Mesorhizobium opportunistum WSM2075: one gene and its partner. The protein of the gene in region 1 interacts with the protein of each later gene in a pairwise test. Links are inferred from orthologs where the notes say so. Each region holds a gene or a part of one and is shown on either strand. Other genes may lie near its edges.

What was found.
Region 2: the proteins of MESOP_RS22570 (region 1) and ndk interact in binary tests that used the Escherichia coli proteins (3 or more experiments, as listed by UniProt). The link is inferred for Mesorhizobium opportunistum WSM2075 from one-to-one orthologs.

Annotation. Positions count from the first base shown.
Region 1 is NC_015675.1:4,688,344-4,702,746, forward strand. What follows is about bases 7,423-10,329. They hold MESOP_RS22570 (5-formyltetrahydrofolate cyclo-ligase), read left to right. Parts: upstream 7,423-8,504; coding sequence 8,505-9,155; downstream 9,156-10,329. Other genes in these bases: MESOP_RS22565 (NAD(P)/FAD-dependent oxidoreductase), read right to left, coding at 7,423-8,339; MESOP_RS22575 (Lrp/AsnC family transcriptional regulator), read right to left, coding at 9,612-10,085; ald (alanine dehydrogenase), read left to right, coding at 10,244-10,329. Also shown: MESOP_RS22535 (glycosyltransferase family 2 protein), read left to right, coding at 1-614; MESOP_RS22540 (Dabb family protein), read right to left, coding at 584-874; MESOP_RS36610 (hypothetical protein), read right to left, coding at 1,016-1,150; MESOP_RS36615 (DUF1365 family protein), read left to right, coding at 1,175-1,360; MESOP_RS22545 (SAM-dependent methyltransferase), read left to right, coding at 1,455-2,711; MESOP_RS22550 (NmrA family NAD(P)-binding protein), read left to right, coding at 3,037-3,867; MESOP_RS22555 (glycerophosphodiester phosphodiesterase family protein), read left to right, coding at 3,905-4,891; MESOP_RS22560 (bifunctional 2',3'-cyclic-nucleotide 2'-phosphodiesterase/3'-nucleotidase), read right to left, coding at 4,946-6,925; more of MESOP_RS22565, read right to left, coding at 7,074-7,422; more of ald, read left to right, coding at 10,330-11,359; MESOP_RS22585 (outer membrane protein), read left to right, coding at 11,573-12,883; MESOP_RS22590 (DUF1203 domain-containing protein), read right to left, coding at 13,115-13,582. UniProt on the Escherichia coli protein: Involved in the removal of 5-formyltetrahydrofolate.
Region 2 is NC_015675.1:5,306,207-5,320,386, forward strand. What follows is about bases 3,664-6,347. They hold ndk (nucleoside-diphosphate kinase), read left to right. Parts: upstream 3,664-4,636; coding sequence 4,637-5,059; downstream 5,060-6,347. Other genes in these bases: MESOP_RS25700 (glutathione S-transferase family protein), read left to right, coding at 3,664-3,955; MESOP_RS25705 (DUF2934 domain-containing protein), read right to left, coding at 3,998-4,252; MESOP_RS25715 (YbaY family lipoprotein), read right to left, coding at 5,257-6,021; MESOP_RS25720 (molybdenum cofactor biosynthesis protein MoaE), read right to left, coding at 6,094-6,347. In the rest of the region: MESOP_RS25680 (DMT family transporter), read right to left, coding at 1-514; MESOP_RS35830 (hypothetical protein), read right to left, coding at 560-1,393; MESOP_RS25690 (LysR substrate-binding domain-containing protein), read left to right, coding at 1,504-2,454; MESOP_RS25695 (DinB family protein), read right to left, coding at 2,683-3,195; more of MESOP_RS25700, read left to right, coding at 3,263-3,663; more of MESOP_RS25720, read right to left, coding at 6,348-6,570; moaD (molybdopterin converting factor subunit 1), read right to left, coding at 6,574-6,825; pgsA (CDP-diacylglycerol--glycerol-3-phosphate 3-phosphatidyltransferase), read right to left, coding at 6,827-7,423; excinuclease ABC subunit UvrC, read right to left, coding at 7,520-9,574; MESOP_RS25740 (SDR family oxidoreductase), read right to left, coding at 9,571-10,332; MESOP_RS25745 (outer membrane protein), read left to right, coding at 10,745-11,398; MESOP_RS25750 (glutathione S-transferase family protein), read right to left, coding at 11,564-12,160; MESOP_RS34080 (hypothetical protein), read right to left, coding at 12,581-13,039; MESOP_RS25760 (transcriptional regulator), read left to right, coding at 13,629-13,967; MESOP_RS25765 (DMT family transporter), read right to left, coding at 14,047-14,180. UniProt on the Escherichia coli protein: Major role in the synthesis of nucleoside triphosphates other than ATP. The ATP gamma phosphate is transferred to the NDP beta phosphate via a ping-pong mechanism, using a phosphorylated active-site intermediate.

The DNA of each region.
Region 1 (14,403 bases):
CATTCTTCGACGAGAACCCGGACATCGCCTGCACCATCGACGGCTTCAGCGACATTTCGGACCGCGGCGAACGAATACACCGATTGCCCCGCCTTACCCCCGATAGCGAGACACTGCGGCAGCTTCTGCTCTGCCATTGCATTCCGCTGACCAACTCGACCGTCACGGTTCGCCGCGCGGCTTTCGACGCGGTCGGGGGCTACGATCCGGACCTGCGCCGCCATCAGGACCGGGAGTTGCTGCTGCGGCTGGCGAGACAGCATCGCATCGCCTTCGGCACGGCCACCGACGTCCTCAAATACCGGTCGACGAATTCGATCTCGCGCACCCATGCCGGTTATATCAAGGGGTTGGACGATTTCGTCGGCCGCTGTCCCGATTACCGATCAAGCGGCTATGGGTCGATCCTCAGCTATCTGACGGTGCGCGGCGCGCTGAAAGCAGCCATGCAAGGCCATTTCAGCGTCATGCTGGCCGAACTGCAGGCCTGGCGGAAAGCCGACAATCTGCCCGGCGGCCTTCACGTGTTGCCCGGCTATTTCATGGGGCGTCGAAAAAGGCACCAGCTGGAACAGGCCCTGGATCAGCTCCCGGCCACGACGTCGGCGGAATAGCGCAATTCGCGCAAGGGTCTGACCTTGCTGGTGGTCTGCGCGTAGAGCGGGTGCGCCTTGTAGGCGGCCAGCGCCGCGTCGTCGGAGAACTCCGCATAGACGACGACATCGATCTCGTCGGACAGCGGGTCGACCTTGGTGTTGAGGGTTACCTCGAAGAGACTGGAATGGGGAATGTTGCCCAGTGCCAGCAGCCCGGTACGCACCGCCTCCACATCCTCTTTGCGCCGCGCGCTGAAGAAAACGATATGCCGGATCAATCCCGCCTCCTCGATCTGAATGCGGGGTCTTTTGTGACGGCGGTCTCTTCGCGTCAACCGTTCATGGCGCCACGCGTCCATGCGACGCGCCTCGACCGTCGCACACCGCGCACAAGCGCGGGCTGCTGCCTCTAGAAGGTATCAGGCCTTGCCGGTGACATAGCGGACGGCATGATTGAGCTCCCTGACCGACAGGTCGAGGTAGCGGCCCTGATTGTACAGGCCGTCCCAGATCAGGAAGAATGCGATGGCGGCAATGACGATTACATAACGCATGGCTAAAGCTATCGCACAAGCGCGGTGGGGACCATAGGCGTTTTGATATGTTCGACTCCACCAGACGAGTGCGCACGTGGCACAGCCCAGCTCGCGGCTTGCCTCTTGAAGTTCCCGGCGATGACGTGGAAGATTGTCGCAGGGATTCACTGGGAAGCGCTGAAGCTCTGGTCGAGGGATGCGCTTTTGTTCGGATCCGTACGTGGCTGATCCGGGGATCAGGCAACGTCCGAACCCGGCGATGAACCGCAAGAAACGGAACCGGCGATTGTCAGCCGGCATCGCGGAAGTCCAGGGGCGGGACATGGGTCACAAGGAACAGTCTGGCACGATGCCTGCCGAAGCGGTCCGGCTCGACGAGTTCAATTTCGCCGAGATCGTCAAGGGCCTGCCGGCCAAGGCGCGCGTGGTGCTGTCGGCGGCGATGAACCTGCCGCGCGGTTCGCTGAAGGTCAGGATGCCGGATGGGCGCTCCGTCCTGGTCGGAGGCAAGGGACCAGGTCCCGACGCCGAACTGGTGCTCAAGAACTGGCGCCTGCCGGGCCGCGCCTTTTCCGGCGGCACGATCGGCGTTGCCGAATCCTACATGGACGGCGACTGGGAAAGCCCCGATGTGACCAGTTTCCTCGAACTGTTCGTGGTCAACTCGGCCCTTGGCGAGAAGGTCGCCGGCGGCGCGAGCTGGCTGATCAATACGATCCAGCGCATCCGCCACTGGTTCAATGAGAACACACGCACCGGTTCGAAACGCAATATCTCGGCGCATTACGACCTCGGCAACGCCTTCTACAAGGAGTGGCTCGACCCGAGCATGACCTATTCCTCGGGGCTCTATGCCAACGGCGCCAACGACCTGGAGAGCGCGCAGGCCGCCAAATATCGGGCGCTGGCCAAGGATATCGGCATCGGCCGCAAGGATCACGTGCTGGAGATCGGCTGCGGCTGGGGCGGCTTTGCCGAATTCGCCGCGCGCGAGATCGGTTGCCGGGTTACCGGGCTGACCATCAGCCGCGAGCAGCACGACTTCGCCAAGGCGCGCATCGCCAAAGCTGGACTTGCCGACAAGGTCGACATCAAATTGCAGGATTATCGCGACGAAATAGGCACTTACGACCGCATTGCATCCATCGAGATGTTCGAGGCGGTCGGCGAGAAATATTGGCCGGTGTTCTTCGGCAAGATGAAGGCCTGCCTGAAGCCCGGCGGTACCGCGGGCCTGCAGATCATCACCATCAACGAATCCGCCTATGACACCTATCGTGCCAGGCCGGATTTCATCCAGCGCTATGTGTTTCCGGGCGGCATGCTGCCGACTCCGTCGATCCTGAAAGCGCTCGGCAAGGATCATGGCCTTGCGCATTTGCGCGAACGCGTGTTTCCCGATGACTATGCGCGCACGCTCGCCGAATGGCGGCAGCGCTTCTGGGTATCGTGGGAAAAGATCGTGCCGCTCGGCTTCGACGATCGCTTCAAGAAACTGTGGGAGTTCTACCTGCATTATTGCGAAGCCGGCTTTCGTGCCAGCTACATCGACGTGCGCCAGGTAGTCTACAAGGCTTAGAGCATTTCACCGTTTCACGGAAACGGAGACCTATCTCTTTGTTTTTGCGTAATTCCCAAGGAAAAGCGCCATGCGCTTTTTCCGGCGAAGCGCTTTGAAACTTCCGTCGCCGGGCTCCAAAAGCCGCCGCGCCCCATCCGAGGCCCGCAAAAGCTGTTGCGATAGGTCACTTGCGACCACGCTAAGCTCTCGACCCACCGTGCCCGATCTGCTGCGGCAGCGGTCGTCTTGACCGCTTGGGATGCACAACAATCTATTGGAGCAGGTGACCCTGGACCAGGGAACGCGAAACCTCAGGAGACGAGAAAAAACACAGGAGATAACGATGACGATTCTTGCTGTTGGCGCTGCCGGCCGATTTGCCGGCAATGTCATCCCGGCTCTCGCCCAGCGTAACGCCCGTGTGCGCGGCTTTGTGCGAAAGCCGGAAGAAATTGCTCAAGTACGAGAGCATGGTGCCGCGGAAACGGCTGTCGGCGACCTTCGGGACCGGGCCAGCTTGGACGCAGCTCTGAAAGATATCGAAGCTGTGTTCTACATCGCGCCTGCGTTCATGGCCGAGGAAGCCGAAGTCGGCAAAGGCTTGGTCAACGCCGCGATCCGCGCAGGTGTCCGTCGGCTTGTATTCTCGTCTGTCATCCATCCGGTACTTTCCGTGCTGGGCAACCACATAGCGAAAGCCCCGGTCGAGGAAGCGATTCTGACTTCGAAGCTGGAATACACCTTCCTTCACCCATCCCGCTTTTATCAGAATTATGAGGCATTCTGGCCGAAGGTCATCGAAACCGGCGTGCTGGCCGAGCCCTGGTCGGCCGAGACCCGTTTCTCTCTTGTAGACTATCGTGACATCGCGGAGGTCGCCGCCATTGCCCTAACCGAGGATCGTCTGCTTTACGGCACATTCGAGCTATGCGCGCCCGGGTGGCACAATCGTCACGATGTGGTCACTCTGTTGGGTGAGGTGCTCGGGCGAGAGATCAGGGAGCGCCGCGATCCAGGTGTGCTCGGCGAAGTTGGGCCAGGACAAAGGACTATGTTCGAGCATTACGACCATTACAACCTGCTCGGTAATCCGCTGACTCTACGCGCGATACTTGGGCATGAACCGCGTTCGCTAAAGGTCTTTTTCGAGGAACTCGCTGCGGGTGCTCGATAACGCCCGACGCGAGGCCCGGGACAAGCGAATCGAAATCATGCGCAAACGGACAATCTTCTTCGCGGGCGTCATTGTCGTCGCGGCAGGCATCTGGCTCAACAACAGCTCCTTGCTGTCCGGCCGTCCTGCCGGCGGCCCGGTCGTGCTTGCCCATCGCGGCCTTGCCCAGGATTTCGACCGCACAAATCTTGGTTCCGATACGTGCACGGCCAGCCGCATGCTGCCGCCGCGCCATGCCTATCTTGAAAACACCATTGCCTCGATGGAGGCCGCTTTCGCGTTTGGCGCGGACGCCCTCGAACTCGATGTCCACCCGACGACGGATGGCAAATTCGCTGTCTTCCACGACTGGACGGTGGACTGCCGGACCGAAGGCAAGGGAGAGACCCGCGGCCATTCCATGGCTCAGTTGAAAACGCTCGACATCGGCTACGGCTACACGGCGGATGGCGGCAAGACCTTCCCCTTTCGCGGCAAGGGGGTTGGCATGATGCCATCCCTCGACGAGGTGCTGGCGCACTTCCCCGCCCGCCGCTTCAACATCAACGTCAAGAGCAACGATCCCCGCGAAGGCGAGGCGCTGGCTGCCTGGCTCTCCAGGCTGACGCCTGCCGAACGCGGCTATCTCTCGGTCTATGGCGGCGACAAGCCGATTGCCGCGGTCAAGGCGGCGCTGCCGGATATGCATACGCTGAGCCGCGCGTCGCTCACGCAGTGCATCGCACGATACGCCGCGTTGGGCTGGAGCGGTTATGTTCCGGATGCCTGCCGCCACGGCACATTGCTCATCCCGATCAACATCGCCAAATGGATGTGGGGCTGGCCCAACCGGTTTCTCGACCGCATGCAGGCTGTCGATACACAGGTCTACCTGCTCGGCCCTTATTCGGGCGGCGGCTTTTCGGAAGGACTCGACGACCCGCAGCTCATCGACCAGCTTCCGGACGGCTATTCCGGCGGCATTTCCACGGATGCGCTGGATCTCGTCATGCCCGTGATCAAAGCGCGCTTCGGGCGGCCGTGACATGGCTCCACGCCGCTGATGGCGGCGTGGCCTGGAACGCCTCAAATGGCCGTATCAGAGCAGGATGCGATATCTGGCAAATCCGGCTTCGCCCTCGCCAGCCGGTTCGATCTTCAGCGATTTCACATCGGCGATGAAATCCTTGGCCTTGACGCCGGTCTCGAAGACGACGCTGGTTCCGGGCAGCGGCGCGAACGACCAGTTGCCGTCGGCCGACGGGTTGATCGTGCCCTCGCTCACGATATAGCGGACGATGACATCGCGATTGGTGTCCGGCGCCTCGTAGATGATCTTCGAGGCATTGATGTCGGGAAAATTGCCGCCGCCGCCGGCGCGGTAATTGTTGGTGGCGACGACGAATTTCTGATTGGGATCAACTGGTTTTCCATCGAACATCAAGTCGGCGATGCGATTGGCGCCGGCATTCGCGATGCCGCCCTTGGCGTCGTATTTCGGCGGCTGCGACAGGTCGATCTTGTAGGTGACACCGTCGATGACATCGAAATTGTAGGATGGGAAATCGGTGTTGATGAGCGCCTGGTCGGCCTTGCCCGGCTCGATCCTGTTGAAGATGCCGGCCGACATCTCCAGCCATTCCTTGACCTCGGCGCCAGTAATTTCGACAGCCCGCACGGTGTTGGGGTAGAGATAGAGGTCGGCGACGTTCTTGATGGCGATATCGCCGGCCGGCACGTCGGTATAGTAGTCGGCGCCGTTGCGCCCGCCGGCCTTGAAGGGTGCGGCGGCCGACAGCAGCGGCACATCCTTCCACTGCGTGCTCTTGAGAATATCCTTGAGGTACCAAGTCTGCGCCTGGCTGACGACCTGCACCGACGGATCGTCGGCGACCAGCGCGAAATAGGAATAGAGCGGAGCGGACGTCTTGCCGACGGGACGGCGCACATAGGCTAAGGTCGCCTGATGGTCCTGTTCGAGTGCGGCGATGACGCGCTTGTCGTCCGGCACCGTCGGCTTGTTCTTGTTGTCGACGCGCTCGAAGATCGGCCGCGCCTCGGACGTCGCCGAAACAACTTTCCATTTCGATCCGTCACGCTCCAGCATCAGATCGATCAGCCCCATATGCGAGCCCCAGAAACCACCCATGACGGCGGGCTTGCCCTGCAGCGTGCCTTTTTGCGTGTCGACGCCTTCGAGCGACTGGAAATCCTTCTTGCCGGGGAACACCAGGTGCTGGTGACCGGTGAACACCGCGTCGATGCCGGCGACGCCGGCGACGAAGAACGAGGCGTTCTCCATCATGTCGCCGTGCTGCACATCGATGCCGGAATGCGAGAGCGCGATGACGATGTCGGCGCCTTCCTCCTTCATTTGCGGCACCCAGGCCTTGGCCGCCTCGACGATGTCGCGGGTCTTGACGTTGCCTTCGAGATTCTTGAGATCCCAGACCATGATCTGCGGCGGCACGAAACCGATGATGCCTATCCTGATCGGCTGCTCGGCGCCCGAACCGTCCTTGATCTTCCTGTCGAGGATCACATAGGGCTTGAGGTAGAGCTTGTCGTCGCGCGGGTTCGCGGCAAGCTCGGTGCCCCGGATCAGGTTCGCGCAGACGAAGGGAAAATTGGCGCCGGCCAGCACCTTGTCCAGGAACGACAGGCCATAGTTGAACTCGTGGTTGCCGAGCGTCGAGCACTCGTAGCCGAGCAGGTTCATTCCCTTCATGATCGGATGCAGATCGCCGTCTTTCAGGCCCTTCTCATAGGCGATGTAATCGCCCATCGGGTTGCCCTGCAGCAGGTCGCCATTGTCGATCAGCATCGAATTGACGGCTTCCTTGCGCACGGCGTCGATCAGCGACGCCGTGCGCGACAGGCCCATCGTGTCGTTGGCTTTGTCGGCGTAGTAATCATAAGGCAACACGTTCACATGGATGTCAGTGGTTTCCATGATCCGAAGATGCGCCTGGTTGGCTTGAGCGCGGGCGGAGAAGGGATGAAGCATGATCAGCGCCCCTGTGGCGGCGGCGCCCGCGAGAAGACCACGACGAGAGACGGGATGGAGCAGCTGCGACATGTTTTCTCCTAGTTAGACAACGCCCTGCCCCGAACCGAACCGAACTTCGCGCCGAAATCGGCTCAAGTCCATTCAAGAAGTCGCGCACATCGGAGCGCCAGCCAATCAGCAACAGATGACGCGCGGATGAAGGGAGCAGTGAAGAAAATCAGGTCTTGTCGTCGTCGCCCTGGGTGATCAATCGGGCGCTACGCTGGCCTGTGGCGTAGATCCATAGCCAGCTCAGGGAAACCGCAAGCCGGTTGCGGAAACCGATCAGAAAATAGATGTGCGCAATTCCCCACAGCCACCAGGCGAGCCAGCCCGTGAGCTTGATCCAGCCGAAATCGATCGCGGCGGCGCGTTTGCCGATCGTCGCCAGATCGCCGGCATGCTTGTAGTGGAAAGGACGCGCTGCCGTGTCACCATCGAGCCTGGCTTTGATGGTGGCCGCAACATGTCGGCCCTCCTGCTTGGCGGAAGGCGCCACGCCGGGTACCGGCCGTCCATCGGGCCGCAGCACAAGGGCGGCATCGCCGATGACGAAAATCTCCGGACTGCCGGGCACGCTGAGGTCAGGCTCGACGAGCACCCTGCCCGCGCGGTCCGCCTTCGCTCCCAGCCATTCGGCGGCTGGCGAGGCGGCAACACCGGCCGCCCACAGGATCGTTCGGGCCGCCAGCTGCTTGTCGCCAAACACAACACCTTCGGCGTCACAGCGCGTCACGGCCCGGCCGAGCTCGACCGTCACGCCGAGCCGTTCGAGCGCCTTGCTGGCGTAATCGGAGAGTTTTGGTGCGAAATTGGCCAGGATGCGGTCACCGGCCTCGATCAGCACCACGCGCGTTTGCCGCGTATCGATGTTGCGGAACTCGCCGCGCAGCGTGTCGTGCGCCAATTCGACGATGGTGCCGGCCAGCTCCACGCCGGTCGGCCCACCGCCAACGATCGCGATGGTCAGCAGCGCCTGGCGTTTGGCGGGATCGTTCTCCCGCTCGGCCTGTTCGAAGGCCAGGAGAATGCGCCGCCTAATGGTGGTGGCGTCCTCCAGCGTCTTCAGGCCTGGAGCGAACGGCTCCCATTCATCGTGGCCGAAATAGGCGTGGCGGGCACCGGTGGCGAGCACCAGCGTATCGTAGGCGATGGCGCTGCCGTCATCGAGCAGCACGCGCTTGCCGGCGCGGTCGACACCAGTGACATTGGCGAGCAGCGTCGTCACGTCCTTGCGCTTGCGCAGGAGATGGCGGATCGGCCAGGCAACCTCGGAGGTCGCCAGCGCCGTCGTCGCCACCTGGTAGAGCAGCGGCTGGAACAGATGATGGTTGCGCTTGTCGATCATGGTGATGCGCACCGGGGCGCCGGCAAGCGCACGCGTGAATTCGAGGCCGCCGAAACCCGCGCCCACAACGACGACATGATGGCTGGCTTGGCTCATTTCGTTCACCCCGACGGCTAGATTGGCCTGTTCCAGATGTAGGTACTTTTGTGCAATGCAGCAACAGAAGGACAGTGCCCGGGACTCGTCGTTCCATGTCGTGAATGCACATGTTGTATCGTGTCGCGAGGTATAGCGTCATCGAACACGCTTATGAGGTAAAGCATGGCCAATGATCATGACGACCCGGGTCCGGCGCAGTATTCCTCGCCGCCCTGCTTCATGCACGAACTCGACCCGGAGTTCCGCGCGCCGCTATTCGACTGGACCGATGTGAGGCGCTGGCGCAAGGCCGAGCGCGAACGGCTGATCACCGCCCGGCTCGCGGTTTCGGCCGACGCGCGAACGGCCATGTCGCAGCGCATCGCCGATGGGCTCGACGCGATCATCGGCGACATCGCTGGGCGCATGGTCAGCCTGTACTGGCCGTTTCGCGGCGAGCCGGACTTGCGGCCATGGGTGGCGTCCATCAATGAGCGTGGCGGCCGCACCGCGCTGCCGATCGTCATCGAGAAAGGACAGCCGCTGATCTTCCGCGCCTACAAACCGGGCGACCGGCTGGAAAAGGGCGTCTGGAACATCCCGATTCCGGCCGAGGGCGATCCGGTGCTGCCCGACATCGTCATCTCGCCGATCGTCGGCATCGATCCGGCAAACTATCGCCTGGGCTATGGCGGCGGCTTCTTCGACCGCACGCTGGCCGCGATGCCGTTCAAGCCGCTGGTGATCGGCGTCGGCTACGAACTGCAGCGCATCGCCACGATCTATCCGCAGCCGCACGACATCCCGATGGATCGGATCGTGACGGAGGTGTAAAAACCTGTTTGGGAAATGAGACCGGTTCACGACAGGTGACACGATGATCGGACGAACTGTAGCGGCTGCCCTTGCAATTGCGTTTTCCGTTTCGCCCTTGCATGCGCAACCACGGCATCGTTTGCCGAGCGGTTATAAATGGGGCCGCTGCCTGCTTGCTGTTAACGGTCAGACACGCATATCCGGAAGATGCTCCTATCAAATCGAGAGGGGCGGCGGTTTTAATATCCAGGGGCCTCGGCAAGTTTTTGCAGGTATCGACTACCCCAATACGAACAGCGGGGCTGGTGAAATGTCCAAAGATTACTGGGCAGTCGTATACAAGGACGGTGATCTTTGGGAAGGCTATGGGAACTCGGACATTCGCGCGACGCACGGTGAACCCGGAGATTGGGGCGACCTTCGCCGCGAAGGCGCATGCTATGTCGGCAAGGACGTCCGGGTGTGCCTTTGGCGTTAGGCCATCTCAGGCTTCATGCCCATGGCCGTGCGATCGACGATCTCGCGCAAGGCAAATGACGAGTTGATCTTCGTCACATGCGGCATGGCCGACAGCCATTCCTTGTGGATGCGCTCATAGTCGACGAGGTCCTTTGCCGCGATGCGCAGGATGTAGTCATATTCGCCCGACATCAGGTGGCAGGACAGCACGTTGGGGCAACGCTTGATCGCCGCCTCGAAATCCGACAGCGTCTTCTCGAACTGGCCCGACAGCGATATATGCACGATGGCCGTCATCTGGTGGCCGAGCGCCGCATTGGAAAGCCGGGCGTGGTAGCCGCGAATGGTTCCGGACTTCTCCAGATTATCAAGCCGGCGCGAACAGGCGGATTGCGACAGGCCAACCTTCTCGGCAAGCGCCGCGTTGGGTATCCGGCCATCCTTCTGCAAACTCTCGAGAATAGCGATATCAATCCTGTCGAGCGGCATTTTTCGTGAATCCTGCGAATATCCAGCTGTTTTGCGCAACGATTATCGAAACATGCCAGATCACGCAAGCGCATTCGCAAACACCTGCAGGCCGATTCATGGTTCACTCTGTCCATACAGGGAGTGAGCCCCTAAGGGGCCGGATCAGGAGAAGAAAAATGCGCGTCGGTTGCCCCAAGGAAATCAAGAACCACGAATACCGCGTCGGCCTCACGCCCGGAGCGGTTCGCGAATATGTCGCCCATGGCCATGAAGTGCTGGTCGAGACCGGCGCCGGTGCCGGCATCGGCGCCGACGACAACGCCTATCGCGCCGCCGGCGCCACGATCGCCAAGACGGCCGCCGACGTGTTCGCCAAGTCGGACATGATCGTCAAGGTCAAGGAGCCGCAGCCCAATGAGTGGGTGCAGCTGCGCGACGGCCAGATCCTGTACACCTATCTTCACCTTGCTCCAGACCCGGAGCAGACCAAGGGCCTGCTCGCTTCGGGCGTGACGGCGATCGCCTACGAAACCGTGACCGACGACCGTGGCGGCCTGCCGCTGCTGGCGCCGATGTCGGAAGTCGCCGGCCGCCTGTCGATCCAGGCCGGCGCGACGGCGCTGCAGAAGGCCAATGGCGGCCGCGGCGTGCTGCTCGGCGGCGTGCCCGGCGTGCTGCCCGGCAAGGTCACAGTGCTCGGCGGCGGCGTCGTCGGCCTGCATGCCGCTCGCATGGCGGTCGGCCTTGGCGCCGATGTCACTATCATCGACCGCTCGATCCCTCGCCTGCGCCAACTCGACGATCTTTTTACCGGCCGCGTCCATACCCGCTACTCGACCGTCGAGGCGCTCGAGGAGGAATGCTTCTCGGCCGACATCGTCATCGGCGCCGTGCTGATCCCCGGTGCCGCCGCGCCGAAGCTCGTCACCCGCGAGATGCTGTCGGGCATGAAGAAGGGCTCGGTGCTGGTCGACGTCGCGATCGACCAGGGCGGCTGCTTCGAGACCTCGCATGCGACGACCCACGCCGAGCCCACTTATGAAGTCGACGGCGTCATTCACTATTGCGTCGCCAATATGCCGGGCGCGGTACCGGTCACCTCGGCCCATGCGCTCAACAACGCGACACTCCACTACGGCCTGCAGCTTGCAGACAAGGGCCTGAAGGCTGTCATCGACGACCATCACCTGCGCAACGGCCTCAATGTCCACAAGGGCAAGATCACCAACCGCGCGGTCGCCGAAGCGCTCGGCTACGAGCTGGTCGAGCCGAAAGCCGTTCTGGCCGCCTGATACACCCAGAAAAAGTCAACTTGCTATTGTTGCCCGCCGGTTCCCTCCGGCGGGCTTTTTACTGGTCGATCCAGGTCGCTAAACTTGATTACTGGGCAGACCGGGGTCAGTTGCAGGTATGAGTTTGCCTACAACTGTTGCATATTTGTCATTCCTCATGCGACCGACTCCCTGCTAGGAAGATTGCGGGCTTATTGATTAGGGGTTTGGGCAATGACTGTTCGCGTTTCTGCGAAATCTATTTTTCTCGGTGCTGTTTCCGTATTTGCTTTGATGTCGGCTGCGCATGCGGCTGATGTGGTTCAGCCGGTCGAAGCATCCGGTTTCAACTGGAGTGGGCTGTATGTCGGCTTCGGTGTTGGCGCCGGCGCCAACGTTCACAAACTTGGCAGCGACTTTATTCCGATCTCGCTGAATGGCATCGGCGGCGAAGGCGTCTACGGCGAACTTACCGCTGGCTATGACTACATGGTTTCGCCCCGCTTCCTGCTCGGTGGACTGCTGGACGTCCACGTGGGCGATATCAAAACCAAGATCGATGCCGCCGGTTTCGACGCCTCGATCCAGGAGACGTACGGTTTCGATGCCGGCCTGCGCGTAGGCTATCTGTTTACCCCGAATACACTGGGCTACGTGCTCGGTGGCTATTCCTGGCAGAAGTACAAGCTCGATTCGAATGCCGGCTTTGGGTTCGACTGGGACCAGAGCGGCTACTTTGTCGGCGGCGGCATTGAAACGGCCATCAACAGCAACTGGACGATCAAGACCGAGTACCGCTATACGCGCTTCGGCACCAAGGGGGATCTCCTTTCAGAAGCGGGCCTTATCGGCGCGCCGGATGGCCTTCTCAACCTCGATACGTCGCGGCATACGTTCCAGATTGCAGCCAACTACCGTTTTGGCGCCCAAAATGGCGGTGGTGCTGCCTTTGAAACCCCTGCGTATAACTGGACCGGTTTCTATATCGGTGGCGGGTTGGGCGCGGGTGCATCCGTGCACCAGATCGAAATCCCACCCCTGGGCGGCGCCAAGTTCAATGGCCTCGGCGGCGAAGGCGCGTTTGGCGAATTGAACGTTGGTTACGACCAGGACTTCGGCAGCTGGGTCGCAGGCGTCATGGTCGATGCTCGCTACTCCGGCATGACGTCGAAGCTGGATCTCGGCGTCGGATCGATCAATGTCGACACCGACTACGGCTTCGATGTGCTTGGCCGCGTCGGCATGAAGATGAACGAATCGACGCTCGCCTACGCACTGGCTGGTTACAGCTGGCAGCATTTCGACCTGAACGCTTCCGACCCGGTCGGCGACATTGCCGACTGGGGTTCGAGCGGTTTCTCGGTGGGTGCCGGTCTGGAAACGGCTGTATCGAGCAACATGACAATCGGTTTGGAATACCGCTATTCGCAATTCGCCGAGAAGGACCTGTCGTTCTTGTTGGGATCAGGAGCACCCGATGGGTTGGTGACGACGACTCCTTCCTTCCATACCGTGCGTCTCGGCGCGAAGTACAAGTTCAACTAAGAAGCCCCTCCAGGCAAACAGTCGAAGCCCGTCGGCCTGGCCGGCGGGCTTTTTTGTTGTTCGGCAAACTGGGAAAAGCGCGGGCAACAAAAAAGCGGAGCCAAAGCCCCGCTTCCTCGATATCGAGATTGCCGCCGGTTCATCCGCGGTCGGCCAATCGATCGACAATCGCTTTCTATCGCAACTGTACGACGGGAGTACGACAGGATTTCCTGCCGGAAACTCTACGCCTCAGCCCCGCTCGATGCGGCACTGATAGCAATTGTTGCGTGCCGAGCGGACATGCACGTAGGCAATGTCGTCGCGCTCGAACAAGGTCTCGGCCCGTGCGGCGATCGCGTCGGTCGCGATAACGCCGCCGCTGCCGTAGACGATGCGGTCGTCCTTGCCATAGCCACGCACGATATAGTCCGGGCTCTCGAGAATCTCGGGAAGCGTTCCCGCCTCGTCGGCGCGCTCGCATTCCTCGGCATGCAGGAAGATCGGCCCGGTTTCGGCATAGGGTTGAAGGTTCGGGAACGGCCGATAGGCCAGGATGAGATAGGTATCGCCGGCTGCGATGTTCTTCAGGCAATGCCGGCAAGGCATGCCGTCGCCATCGGAAATCTGCCGCTCGGGCGTGTGGCCATAGGCATCGGGTCCGCCGCGCTGCAGGGGTCTGACGTCTTCGGTCGGCAGAGCTTTGAACTGGATGGTCATGGTGAAATCTCCGGTGTTGTCGACCGGAAATTAGCGGCTCGAGCCAATGCTTCCCACCCGTTTCATGCAAAGATCGAGGGACCGATCCGATGCGAGCGATCAGTCCCCGCAAGCTGCGAAAGTTAGCCGACAGGCCGGGCCAATACGCAACCCGGCTAGCCAAAGGGCAAACCGGACCCAATCACCGGATGAAATCGTCAAAGCGGCGCAGCGTCACCCTGCGATTCTGCCAGTTTTCATTCTGCGTCGGCACCAGCAAGAACTCCTCGCCGTAACCGACAGTCTCCAACGCATGACCGGGTACGCCGAATTCACGCACCAGCGTGCGTTTCAGCGAGGCAGCGCGCTGTTCGGACAGGACCTGGTTCGATTGGAAGGAGCCGACGGCGTCGGTATGCCCCTCGATCAGCACGCGAGCACCGCGATCGCGGCGCAGGATGCGCTTCAGCGCATCGGCGATGTTCTCGATCTTGCCGTATTGCGAACTGGAAATGGCCGCCGAGCCGAAGGCGAAATTGATCGACTGGATATCGATCGAGCGCGCCATGAGGCGCAGATCCGGCCGGCGCTTGAATTTCGCGGATGGTGACGCGCTCGTTCGGCCGCAGCTTCACGCGGGGTGCTGCCTCCAGCTTCCGTTCGATTGTCGCGGCCGAAGGTGTTGTCGCCTGCGCGGCGGCAAGGCTCGGCATGGCAATCGCAGCGATCAGCGCGGCGGCGAGTGTACGGCGGGCCAGCATATGTTTCTCCTTCGGCCTCGGCCGCATTGGCGATGCGGGCACAATGCCAAAGGCAGGCTGAATCGGCGATGAACGAAAGGT
Region 2 (14,180 bases), 610 kb from region 1 along the record:
AATAGCCGACGAGATCGCCCTGGAACCAAGTTCGGTCGCGCCCGCCTGAAATCACCAGCGCCACACCGATGAAGCCAAGGGTCGCGGCGAGGCCCAACAGCGCGGGACGCCGCGGGTTTTCAAAGAGGATCACCGCCGCGGCAACCATCAAAGGCCAGGTGTAGGCTACGAGGTTGGCCTCGATCACCGGCATCGAAGCGAAGGCGATGTATTGCAGCACCATGGTGCCGACCAGGCCGATGAAACCGACCGCGAGCGGAAGCAGCGCGGCCCTCGCGCCGACCGGCGGAGCGCTCTCCCGGCTCATGAACCGGATCAGGGCAAAGACCAGTGCGGCTCCCGCGAATTGCAGGAACTGCACCTGCGACACCGAGTGGTTCGCCAGCAGGGATTTGCCGACAAGGGCATTGGTGGACCACAAAGCCACCGCGCCGGCGGCAAAGACCAGCGCGGATATCGAGCCTGATCCATGCGGAAAGAACCGGTATGGGGCGCTATCTCCGTGCTTGACCATGATCTCGTCCGAGAACCGGTTCCCACTTTCCGGGATCAAGGTTGTCTACCATGATTCCCTGGCTCCGCCCGGTACCGATGCCTCGGCGGGAGCCGGTGCCGGATGTTCCGCCTCGAACCGGCGATAGGCCGGCAGCTGGTTCGTCCAGACATCCTCGGCCAGTTCGTTGACCCATTCGCGGTCTTGGTCGTTGTCGGCGGCGAGATAGAACATGCGGTTGTCGTCGACATAGGGCTTGGCCACCGAGCGCTGGTTGAGCACCAGTGTCACGCGCTCGCCGAATTGGATCGGCGCCGTGCGATGCAGGACGCCCAGAAACTGCCCGAGCGTGGCGTAGTTCATCTTGTGATCGATACGCATGATGCGGTTGCGCGGGATCTCGTGGCCGGATTCGAGGATGGCGCGGCCAGTTTCCGAGTCGTCGCAATAGATTTCGAGATGGCCGCCAACCAATGGATTGCTGATCGACAGCGGGATGAGCTCGGTGACCGGGACGCCGTCGCAATGCCAGTCCACGGCGCCATCCCTGGGATTCATGAAGGTGACGGTCGAGCCGACGATCGACAGCGGATAGGGCTCAAGCTTGGTGCCCATCATGTCGGACAGACGCTCCAGCCGCACCTTGTCGTGCAAAAGCTCCTTGATCTCCGGAATATAACGGTCGGCGCCGGTGATGAAGGTCAGATCGAGGTGCTTGTGCACGGCATGGCTGGCCTTGAGTTTGAGCGCCGCCTCCTCGATCGCCGCAAGCAGTGCCGGGTCATAGCCGTGCAGATATTGCGCGACGCCGAAGCTCGACACTTTCCAGGCGGTTTCGTGGCCGATGATGGCCTCTCGACTCATCGCATAACGCAGTTCGGGGATCGTATGGGCGTTCATTCTACTTCTCCAGGATGGGGGCAACACTTGGTAAATAGTCGATTAATTCACCCACCCCTGTAAAATTAGGAATGCTGGTGCTAGTGTAAGCCCAGCTTAAGGTCGAAACCGTGCGTCTGCTCAGTCAGGTCAACCTAAATTCGCTCAAGATCGTGGAGAGTGCTGCGAGGCACGGGAACTTCACGCGCGCCGGCGAAGAACAGTTTATCACCGCCTCGGCGGTCAGCCAGCGCGTCAAAAGCCTGGAGGATCAACTCCGCTTCAAGATTTTCCAGCGCGGCGGCAATGCGGTGTCACTGACGCCCGAAGGCGAAACCTATGTCTCGCGCGTTCGCGAAGCGCTGGAGCGTATCGTCGCCGCCAGCATGGAAGCGACCGGGCAGTCACAGGAGCATGTGCTGAAGATATCGGTGCTGCCGACCTTTGCCGCACGCTGGCTGTTTCCGCGCCTGCCGCTGTTCCAGCGTCAACACCCCGATATCGTGATGCGGGTTTCGACCTCCTACGCGACACATGAGTTCGCGGCGTCGGATTTCGATCTCGAAATCCGCTATGGCGACGGCCACTTTCACGGGCTGCAGTCCGATCTTCTGTTCCGGGAGGACCTGACTCCCGTCTGCAGCCGCAAGCTGTTCCATGAGGTTCTCGGCAACAGGCCGCGGTCGAAGGTGACGCCGGATGACCTCAAGCACTTCACGCTTCTGCATTCCGACACCTGCACCCAGAACTGGCAATCCTGGCTTGGTTTCGCGGGCGCCAGCTTCGTGCTCAGCGAGACCAAGGGCATCTATTTCGATTCCTGCATGATGTCTTACGAGGCGGCCAATGCCGGAATGGGTTTTGCCGTCGCCAACCGCGCCTATATGGCCAGCGACATCCGCGCCGCGAGGCTGATCGCTCCCTTTGCCGTGCATCATCCGAACACGGCCGGCTGGTATTTTGTTTCCCCCCACAAGAGCCTCGCCACACGCAGGGTGCTGCTGTTCAAACAATGGGTGATGGCGGAAGCGGCTCTGACGCAGAGCCAGTTGGACAGCGAATTGGCTTTTGAGAGCGCCTGAAATTCGGACCAGCTTGTACTATTCCCGATGACCGCCGGCCAGAAATTGAGGGCCATCGGCCAATAGACGTCCAATCCAGGCAACCCGCGCTGGTCGGTGAAATTGTCGAGCTCAAGCCCCTTGAGCCGGAGCATTCCGAGTGGCCTGAAGTGAAGGCCATGCTGCAGCAAAAAATGCGACGATAGCCGGCCGCTCGCCTTCGAATCCAGAACGAAACGATCTGGAAAATCAGGCGAAGGCCCTGCCCTCCTCGGTGCGCTGGAAATGCGTCAGATCGAGCGATACGGAAGGGCGGCCCAGAACCGTCAGGATCATATGCGCCTGGCCCCGATGATGGGTCTGGTGGTTGAAGACATGATCCAGCGCCGGCGCCAGACGCTGCGAAACGGTGCGCATGTCCGATACGGTCATGTAGGTGAAGCGGCCCGACAGCGCCTTGTCGCTCAAGCCGCCAACCCAGTCGACGATCCGCCGGTCCTCCGCCTCGCGCGCCGCCCGAAGGCCGGGCAAGGCGCGGTGAAGGATGACGTCGAGCGCCGTCGGAGCGTCGCCTTCGCCGGTGAAGCGCTTCATCCAGATGCGATCGGCGGCGAGCAGGTGGTTGAGCGTACCCATCAGCGAGCGGAAGAAGGCGCCGACATCGCGATTGAATTCTTCCTCGTCGAGATCGGCGGCGGCATCGTAGATGCGGCCATTGGCCCATTGATTGTATGCCGCAAACATCATGAAGTGTTGTTTCATCGTTTCTCCCGCCGGGCCTGTTTCGGGTATCGGGAGCGATACCTAGACCGCGAGGGAGCCGACGCCAATGACCATTCTGCTTTATGATCTCGTCGGGCATGACGAGAAGCGGCCGTTTAGCCCGCATTGCTGGAAGGCGACGATGGCGCTGGCCCACAAGGGGCTCGATATCTCGACCGCGCCGACGCGCTTCCTCGAGGTGCCCGCCGTCGAAGGCGGTATCTCAAAGACCGTCCCGGTGATCCGCGACGGCGACAAGATCGTCGTCGATTCCTTCGCCATCGCGCTCTATCTCGATGAGGCCTACCCGGATCGGCCGACCCTGTTTGGCGGCGAAGGCGGCAAGGCGATGGCTCGCTTCATCGAGCGCTGGTCGCAACTGACCATCCACCCCTATGTCACCACCGCGGCGATTGTGGACCTCCATGGCATGCAGGACGAGGAGAACGCCGCGTATTTCCGCCGGAGCCGGGAACAACGCTTCGGCAAGCGGCTGGAGGATGTCGTCGCCGCACGCGACGCCGGGCTGGCAGCCTTCCGGGCGGCCCTGGAGCCGCTGCGCTCAATGTTGAGCTACCAGCCGTTCATCGGCGGCGCCTCGCCGCTGTTTGCCGACTATATCGTCTTTGGCGCGCTGCAATGGGCGCGCGTGGCTTCGCCCTATCGATTGCTCGAAAGCAGCGACGTGGTGGCGCAGTGGTTCGACCGCTGCCTCGACCTGCATGGCGGGCTGGGACGAAAGGTTGAAGCCGCGGCGTGACGCCCTGATTTGCCGGCGATGACACCGCAGGCGATGACAGGCCTACTTGGCCGACGCCTTTTTTGGCTTGCTGGGTTTCTTGGCCGACTTCGCCTCCTTGGGCGAGGCTTTTGCCTTGTCGGCGCCAGCAGCCTTCTTGGCAGGCTTCCTGGTGACCAACGACGCATCCTCGGCGTCCACGTCGGCTGCCGCCTGGTGCCAGTGGCGTTCGTCCTGACCGGCCGGTTGCCCTTCCTGCTGCCAGATCTGATGTGCCCGGTTGCGAATGCGTTCCTGACGATCGTCTGCCATGGTCATATTGTCTCCATGCGGGCCGACTTCAGCGCGGCGCCGACACGCGACTATAGCAAGCAAAGCGTTGCTGTGCAGCCATCCGATGTCATCCAGCGCCGCACGTTCGCGGTACCGGCCTGACGTAGAAACACCACTGGACCTTTCGATCCTCTCGAAGGCGGACCGGGCTTTCACCGTTCGTCACTCGGAAAGCCAGGCAATTGGCTTTCCGTCCGCATCGCGGACCGAGCCACCCCTTCGCTGGCGATAAAACCGGACAACTCGCGTGCTACCTAATCCGGACAACTCATGTGCTTACGACACACCGTTCCTCACCCCTTGGCAATGGGCCGGGCGGCTTGTATAGAGCCCGCCACTCTCAATTCCATTCTCAGACAAGGACGACCCATGGCGCTCGAACGCACCTTTTCCATGATCAAGCCGGACGCAACCCGGCGCAACCTCACCGGCGCCATCACCAAGATGCTGGAAGATGCCGGCCTTCGCGTCATCGCCTCGCGCCGTGTGTGGATGAGCCGCCGCGAGGCGGAAGGTTTTTACGCCGTCCACAAGGACCGCCCGTTCTTCGGCGAACTGGTCGAGTTCATGTCGTCGGCACCGACGATCGTCCAGGTGCTGGAAGGCGAGAACGCCATCGCCAAGAACCGCGAAGTGATGGGCGCCACCAACCCGGCCAATGCCGCCGAAGGCACCATCCGCAAGGTGCATGCGCTGTCGATCGGCGAAAATTCGGTGCACGGCTCCGATGCGCCCGAAACCGCCGCGCAGGAAATCAAGTACTGGTTCTCCGACACCGAGATCGTCGGCTGAGCCGACACCGCCACATCCAATGCGAAGAGGCCGGCGTTTCGCCGGCCTTTTTCGTTGGATCCCCGATCCGGTTTCGTGCCCAACGACGTGACCCTGGCGGAGCTTGCCCTGGAAATGCTGTTTCCAGCCGACGACCAGACCATCGAGATCGTCAAGGCCGTGGTCGAGGAAACGGCCGCGAGGTGACCGCCCGGAAATCAGCTCGCGGCGCTGAAGCGCAGGATTTCGCGGCCGTCCTTGTCTGATATGGTGAGCTTGCCGGCTTCGACATTGCATGACGCCGCCTTGGCCAGCGCATCGAATAGCGCCTTTTCCTCGGCCATCACCTCCGGCGCACAGGCCTTGAAGGTCGAGCCGATGCTGCTGATCGCGATCGCCTGGCCGTCGACCTTCGCAGTGGCAAAATAGCTGTTGCAGGGGCCGCTTCCGCCTGCCTTGCCGGCCTCGCTGACCCGGAAGGTTGCTTGCGGCGCGGTAATGGCGCCGATGCCATCGACATAATCGACAACCCAGAGCTGGCCGAAGACGGAAGCTTTGGGTTCGGTGCGCTGCGTGACCATCTTGAGCAGGATGGTTTGCGGCGCGTCGGTCAGCGGATCGAGCTGATAGCGCACATCGGAGATGAACATCGGCCTGTCGTCGACGGTGATCCGGGCCTGCAGCGCATAGGTCATTCGCGGCTGGATGACGGCGGGATCGAATTTGATCTCGAAACTGATCGGCACCTGGCCGGCTGGCTTGATCTTCTGCTCGCCGATGATCCTGGCAGGCGCGTCGGCCAACGAGACATCGGCAAGCTGGACGGAGAGCACGGCATTGGGCGGCAAGGCGATGCGCTCGCGATAGATCACCTCGCCCCTCACCGCCTTCTCGGCGGCCACGGACAGCTCCGGCACCGCCAGGATGCCGACCACCAGAGGCACGAAACCGAAGACGAAGAATTCCGCGAGCCTGCCCAGCATGACCATCTCCCTTGCCCATGACTTCCGCCAATTGGCCAAAGGAATGCGGTCAATACATGACTGCCGGGGGATTTATTCCTGCGACTTCCAGCGTCCCGCCGCCCGGGTATCGGTTTCCTTGGCCTCGACCCAGCCGCCCTCGGAACCATCGGCGCGGTGCTCCTTCTTCCAGAAGGGTGCGCGCGACTTGAGATAGTCCATGAGGAAGTCGGCCGCCTCGAACGCGGCCTGGCGATGCGCCGACGCGGCCACCACCAGCACGATGTTCTCTCCCGGCGCGATCTTGCCATGGCGGTGAATGACGGTGAGGCCTTGCAGCGGCCAGCGTTCGGCAGCCTCGGCCGCGATACGGCCGATTTCGGCCTCCGCCATGCCGGGATAATGCTCGAGCTCAAGCGCCGAGAGCGCACCTTGCTCGTCGCGACAGAGACCGGAGAAGGTGACCACGGCGCCAATGTCGGCGCGGCCTTGTGTCAATGCGGCGATCTCGGCGGCAACGTCGAAATCCTGGCGCTGAATGCGCACCGTCGGCAACACGGCGGCCGACATGTGTCAGCCCCCGGTCATCGGCGGGAACAGCGCGATCTCGCGCGCGCCGGATATCTTCTCGCGGTGATCGACATGTTCCTGGTTGATGGCAACGCGGATCACGTCGGGAAACTGCAGCGCCTGCTCGTAGCCTTCTCCGCGCGACTGCAGCCAGCGCAAGAGGTCGGCGACAGTGTCGATGCCGTCGGGCAATTCGACGTCTTCCTCCGATGTGCCGATCCGCTCGCGGACCCAGGCGAAATAGATGAGCCGCATCTCACTCGTCCATGATGTGTTTGAGGCCGGCACGGAAATAGTCATAGCCGGTGTAAAGCGTTACGAGTGCCGCGATCCATAGCAGCACCAGGCCGGTCTGCGTGGTCAGCGGGAAGATCTTGTCGCCGGCCGGCCCCGCCAGCAGGAAGGCAATGGCGACCATCTGGATGGTGGTCTTCCATTTGGCAAGCTGCGTCACCGGCACCGAGACCTTGAGTGCCGCCAGATATTCGCGCAGGCCCGAAACCAGGATCTCGCGGCACAGGATGATGATCGCCGCCCACAGCGACCAGCCGGCGATACCGGCATGGCGGTCGGTGTCGGCCGCCAAGAGCAGGAGACAGGTGGCGACCAGCAGTTTGTCGGCGATCGGATCGAGCATCTTGCCGATGTTGGAGGTCTGCTGCCAGGCGCGTGCGAAATAGCCGTCGAAGTAATCGGTGATGGAGGCCAGCAGGAATATGACCAGCGCCGACCAGCGGGCGAAGTCGCTCGACTTCAGATGCCCCTCGAGAAAAAAGCACAGCACGACCAGCGGCACCGCGATGATGCGGGCGTAGGTGAGCATGTTAGGCAGGTTGAATGCGCGCTGGGCCATGTCTGGGGGACTCTTTCTGCCTGCGTACTCAAATCAGAAGCGAATGTAGGGGGTCAACAGGCCAGATTCGACTGGCCAGATGAAAGTGCCGAATTTTCAGCTTTCATGGAAGTGATTGTAGACCAGTTTCGCCACCTGTTCGGAAATACCGTCGACTTTCCTCAGATCCTCGATGGCGGCACGGCTGACCGCCTTGGCGGTGCCGAAATGCAAAAGCAGAGCGCGCTTGCGGCCCGGGCCGATGCCACTGATCTCGTCGAGGGGGCTCTTGACCATTTCCTTCTTGCGGCGGGCCCGGTGCGAACCGATGGCGAAGCGGTGGACCTCGTCGCGCAGGCGCTGGACGAAGTAGAGCACGGGGTCGCGCACGGGCAGCGAAAACGAGTCCCTGCCCTTGACGAAGAAGCGCTCGCGTCCGGCGTCGCGGTCCTGGCCCTTGGCGATGCCGATGGCCACGACGCGATCCTCGATGCCGAGATCCGAGAGGATCTTGCGCACCGCCGTCATCTGGCCCTGGCCGCCATCGATCAGGATGACATCGGGCCAGGCCGGGAAGCTGCCGGAGATATCGTCTTCGTCGGCTGCTTCCGTAACATCATCCGGCTTGACATCGCCATGTTCCTTGAGCAGCCGCGAAAAGCGCCGCTCCATCACTTCGCGCATCATGCCGAAATCGTCACCCGGCGTGATCTCGGTCGAGCGGATGTTGAATTTCCGGTACTGGTTTTTCACAAACCCTTCCGGCCCCGCGACAACCATGGCGCCAACGGCATTCGTGCCCATGATATGCGAGTTGTCGTAGACCTCGATGCGCACGGGTGGCTTGGCCAGGCCGAATGTCTCGGCGAAACCGGCAAGCAGCCGGCCTTGCGTCGAGGTTTCGGCCAACCGGCGGCCAAGCGCCTCGCGCGCATTCTGCAAGGCATTGTCGGTCAGGTCCTTCTTCTCGCCGCGCTGCGGCACCGAGATCGCCACCTTGCGGCCGGCCCGGGTCGAGAGTGCCTCCGCCAACAGTTCCTGATCCTCGACAGTCTGCGACAGAAGAATGGCGCGCGGCGTCGGCTTGTCGTCATAGAACTGCGCCAGGAACGAGCCCAGCACTTCCGATCCTTCCAGCGCCGGATCGGCCTTCGGGAAATAGGCGCGGTTGCCCCAGTTCTGGCCGGTGCGGAAGAAGAACACCTGGATGCAGACCTGGCCGCCCTCCTGGTGGATGGCGAAGACATCCGCCTCGTCGACTGTCGCCGGGTTGATGCCCTGATGACTCTGCACGTGCGCCAGCGCGGCCAGCCGGTCGCGGTAGATGGCGGCGCGCTCGAAATCGAGATCCTCCGAGGCCTGCTGCATGGCGGCCGAAATCTCGGTCTTCACCTTCTGGCTGCGGCCGGAGAGAAAATCCTTCGCCTCCTCGACCAGTTCGGCATAGCCCTCATGCGAGATCTCTCCCGTGCACGGACCGGCGCAGCGCTTGATCTGGTAGAGCAGGCAGGGCCGCGACCGGTTCTCGTAAAAGGAGTTGGTGCAACTGCGCAGCAGGAAAGCGCGCTGCAGCGAATTGATGGTGCGGCCGACAGCGCCGGCCGAGGCAAAAGGCCCGAAATAGTCGCCTTTGCGCGAGCGTGCGCCGCGATGCTTGTAGATGCCAGGCGAGATATGGTCGCCGGTCAGGAGAATATAGGGGAACGACTTGTCGTCGCGCATCAGCACGTTGAATCGCGGCCGCAAGCGCTTGATAAGATTGGCTTCGAGCAGCAGCGCCTCGATTTCGGTGCGGGTGACGACGAACTCCATCGTCGACGTTTCGCGCACCATGCGGCCGATGCGGTTGGTGTGGAACCTGCCTTGCGCGTAGTTGGTGACGCGCTTCTTCAGGCTGCGCGCCTTGCCGACATAGAGCACGTCGCCGGCGGCGTTCATCATGCGATAAACGCCTGGCGCATTGGGCAACCGCTTGACCAGCGTCTGGATCACCTCGGCGCCGACCATGCCTTCGGCGTCGCCGGCATGCGGCGTCCAGTCGATCGCCGTGAAGGCGACATCCGGGCCGGCGGGTTCGACGATCTCCTCGAGCGCTTCATCCTCGATGTCGATTTCGGGAGGAAGATCTTCGGCGCCGCCGCGCGCCTTGTTCTTGTGATCCAAAGGACTCATTCCGCCATGCCTGTCACATCGGGCGTCTGCCACGCAAGGTGCTGGCCGCCATCGAGCGCGATCATCTGGCCGGTGACCGAGCGCGCCTCCCAGAGATAGCGTATTGTGGCGCCGAATTCCGGCAATTCCGGGCCGCGCTTCAGGATCAGGCCGGCGACCTGCGCATCTAAATCGGAATCATCCTGGCGCAGGTTCTTCAGCGTTGGGCCCGGACCGATCGCGTTGACACGGATGCCGGGCCCGAGCGCCTGCGCCAGCATCTGGGTCTGGGTCCATAGTGCCGACTTCGACAGCGCATAGGAAAAATAGCGCGGCGTCGGCCGCCAGACACGCTGATCGATGATGTTGACGATCAGCCCCTCCTGTCCTTCCGGCAAGGAGCGGGCGAAATTCTGCGCCAACAGCGCCGGGGTTTTCACGTGAATGGCAAAGTGCCGGTCCCAGGCCTGCCAGTCGAAATCCTCAACCGAATCGTCGACGAAGAGCGACGCGTTGTTGACCAGCAGCGAGATGGGGCCAAGCGCTGCTTCCGCCTGGCCGACGAGGTCGCTGACGGCGTCCATGTCGGTCAAGTCCGCCGCCACCACGGCGGCGCGGCCGCCAGACCGGTTGATCCCCGCGGCCAACGCGTCCGCCTCGTCGTGCGAGCGGTTGGAGTGGATGGCGACTGCAAAACCATGGCCGGCGAGATCCTCGACGATCGCCTTGCCGATCCGTTTCGCCCCGCCGGTCACCAGCGCCGCGGTGGCTTTGCTCATCTTCTGTCAATCCTCAATTTCGGCACGAATAACGGCGCCGGCGAAATATGGCCTGCCATCCGTTAAACGGCATTTGCACCTGGGGCAGCATTGTGGCGAAACCGCCCGGCGGGTATTCCGACTCGCCGTGTCCCGAGGCCGGCAGCACTCCAATATAGGGCGCTGGACTCCTTGCACCAAGCGGTGTGCAGCGCAACATGACCGGGCTGCTGACATTTCGCTGTTGCGAAGATGCAACGTCAAGGTTCTGCCTCATTCGTGCCGGGGAATGACCCAAGTTCAGGTTCGGTTCAGCCGCATTTTGACACGACATTTGGAACCGACGAACGCCAGATCCGTTTCACCCCCCGGACGGGTTGATGGCGATCGTGAGAAACAAGCCTGTGTCCTGTGGCTTAAGGAGTAGAGAACAATGCAAGCCAATCTCAAATTCGCACGGCCGCTGGCCGTTGCGCTCGGGCTCTTCGCCCTCGGCGGAACTGCCTATGCCGCAGACGTCGTCCAGGAAGAGCCGCCGGCACCCGCCCCGGTTGCCGAACTGCCCGTCGCATCCTGGGCCGGCCCCTACGCCGGTATCAACCTCGGCTATGGCTTCAGCGGCCGTACCAAGGAAAAGGATCTCGGCTTTGAAACCGACACCAAGGGTTTCGTCGGCAGCGTCTTCGGCGGCTATCAGTGGCAGCAGGAGAACTTCGTGTACGGCGGTGAAGCCGAACTCGGCTACAACGGCGTCAAGGGCGACGACAATGGCGTCCACTCCAAGGGCGGCTTCGAAGGCTCGCTGCGTGCCCGTCTCGGCTACGCCGTGACCCCGGAAATCCTGCTCTACGGCACCGGCGGTCTCGCCGGCAGGAGCCTGAAGGTGGAAGATGATACCTTTGGTAGCGACACCGCCACCATGCTCGGCTGGACCGCTGGTCTCGGCACCGACATCAAGCTGACCGACAATGTGTTCGGCCGTGTCGAGTACCGCTACACCGACTTCGGCAGCAAGAGCTTCGATAACATCGGCAAGGTGAAGGCAACCGACAACCGGGTGACCTTCGGCCTCGGTATGAAGTTCTAAGTCGTTCAAGCCACGACACGAAAAAGCCGGGCCTCGCGCCCGGCTTTTTTATTACCCACGCTGCGCCGCGCCAGCACCCCCTCTGCCCTGCCGGGCATCTTCCCCGCAAGGGGGAGATTGGTTCGTCGCCTCGGCTTCGCTAATCTCCATTGTCGACGCCGCCCGTCAGCCCGGAACCGCGGGCTTCAGTTCCGGGAATTTTTCGTCGAAGCGCGCCGCCCAGCGGGTGAGCCGGCCACGGCCCTTTTCCCATTTCCCGGCAAAGCGCAAGGAGAGATAGCCAAGGCAAGCCCGCAACGCCATCTGCCCAGCGGTGATCTTCTTCGGCAGTTTGGGCGGGTTGGCATTGAGCTGATCGAGAGCAGCCGTGATCTTCGCCCACTGGCGATCGAGCCAGGGCTGATAGACCATCTCCTCAGGCCGGGTGCGGCGCTCATAGACCATCGACAGCGCACAGTCGCAAATGCCGTCGGCCAGCGCCTCCAGCACCTCGGCCTCCAACCGCTTGTCGGGATTGCGCGGGAACAGCGCGTTCTTCGAAATCCGGTTGAGATGCTGGGTGATGGCGCGGCTGTCGTGGATGGAACGGCCGTCGTCGAGCACCAGCACCGGAATCTTGCCAAGCGGATTGGCGCCGATCAGATCGGCCGGCCGGTCCTCGGTCTTCACCGGAACCTGCTCGATCACGATCCCGGCATAGGCCGCGGCCATCCTTACCTTGGAGCTGTAAGGAGAGGTGGATGCGTAGAGCAGTTTCGGCATGATCGATTTCCTGTTTGCAGACGTCCACTGTCGGCTGACAGGTTCTTGCGATCAACCGCCAGAGCGCGAAAAAATAGCAGCCAGGAATCGGTTGCGGTTCCTGCCCCAAGCATCTCGACAAGCTTACAGATTGGTAGGCTGGGAAACGCAGGCGGACGCCGACAGCAGGCTGATGGGACTCATATCTGCGTTCGCGTCTCATAGGTCCCGGGCATTGCATCGGGACCCTCCGCCAAGCGCGGCAAGGAGACAATCAGGCAGGCGAGCGAGGCAGCCAACCGGCGCCTCGCTTTGCTTGCCCTCTGCCTTTCCCCGACGTTCAGCCAACCGGGCTGAAGCCGTTGCCGAGATAGTTCAATCCAGAGCGTCAGAGCGTCCTTGCCGAGTCCCGAAGGACGCGCGACGCCCCAACGGCCCGGTCTACTTCTTGGCCGGAGCCTTCGCCTTCGCAGGCGCTGCCTTGGCCTTCGGCGCGGCTTTCTTCACCGCGGGCTTGGTCGAGGCTGCCGCAGCTTTCATAGCAGGCTTTGCCGCGGCCTTGGCCACAGGCTTCTTCGCCGGTGCCGCCTTCTTGGCCGCGGGTTTTGCCGCTGCCTTGGCCGCGGGTTTTGCCGCCGCCTTGGCCACAGGCTTCTTCGCCGGTGCTGCCTTGGCTGCCGGCTTTGCCGCTGCCTTGGCCGGCGCTGCCTTCTTCACTGCCGGTTTCGCCGCAGCCTTGGCCACGGGCTTCTTCGCCGGCGCCTTCGCTGCGGGCTTTGCCGCCGCCTTCGCAGGCGCTGCTTTCTTCACTGCCGTTGCGGCCTTCGCCGCGACTGCTTTTGCGGGTGCTTTCTTTGCCGGTGCCTTGGATGCCGGCGCTTTAGATGACTGCTTAGCCATGTCATGCCCCTTCACGTTATGCCGATGGCCGTGAATGACCCCGGCGCGCAATGCATATCTGACTCGCGGCTCGCTAGCCAGCGAAGCAATGGTATGATTTCGTCAGCTTAAATTTTGATTGAGATCGACACACGATCTCACTCGTCATGGCAAAAATTCGCCGCTGATCTTCAGACATCGCCAGCAATTTGATACCGGCATTCTTCGCACGCAGTGAGACCGGTCGTGGCGTGAAGCTTCGAAGATCAACAACCAGCCTCGCGCATCGATCGTCAGCCGCGAACATCAAGAGCCGCTGCTTCGTCGATACAATCATCTTTGGTGGTTGCACGATCTACGCGGACCGTGAGAGCAATGCGACGACCGATCTGTCCATCACCTTGTCAAGTTTGATTCCATCGCCTCACCTTTTTGCCAATTGACAGACTACTCTGCATGACAGAGTATTTTGTGAAAAACAGAAGGCTGTTTCGATGCGGATCGCAGAAGAGGAAACGACGCTGTCGCTGTGGGGAAACGCGGAGACAACGCTCCATGGCGACGGCATCGCCGTGGATTACCCGCGGCCTTGTCACGCCGGAGCCAATTCATGAGCACCGACGAGGTCATACATCAAAGCACGCGGCTCAGGATCATGGCCATCCTGCACACGCTGGACAGGCGCGAAGCGCTTGAATTCACACGATTAAAGGACATGGTCGAAGCCACGCACGGCAATCTCGGCGCGCACATCGAGACGCTTGCAAGGGTCGGCTACGTCGATGTCGAAAAGCTGTTCGTCGAGCGGCGGCCACAAACGCGGGTCTGGGCAACGACGGTCGGGCGGCGCGCCTTTCGCAGTCATGCCGCCTGGCTTCGGGCCATCCTCGACGAAGCGGAACCGGCGGCGGATCGCCCTCAACGCAGAACGCGGCGGCGCTCGTCGTAGATCATTGGCGATCGGTCGCGGCCGGCAAACGAGCCGCAGGCGCTGCCGCCGCCCGGTTCGACCGGCACGTCCATTGTCGTCATGGCTGGTAGCCGAAGCAGATGGCGCCGATCGCGACGATGGCGCAAGCGCCGATCCGTCGTGGCGTCAGCGTCTCGCCGAGAAAGAAGCGTCCGATGAAGGCGGCGAAGACGACGCTGGTTTCGCGGATCG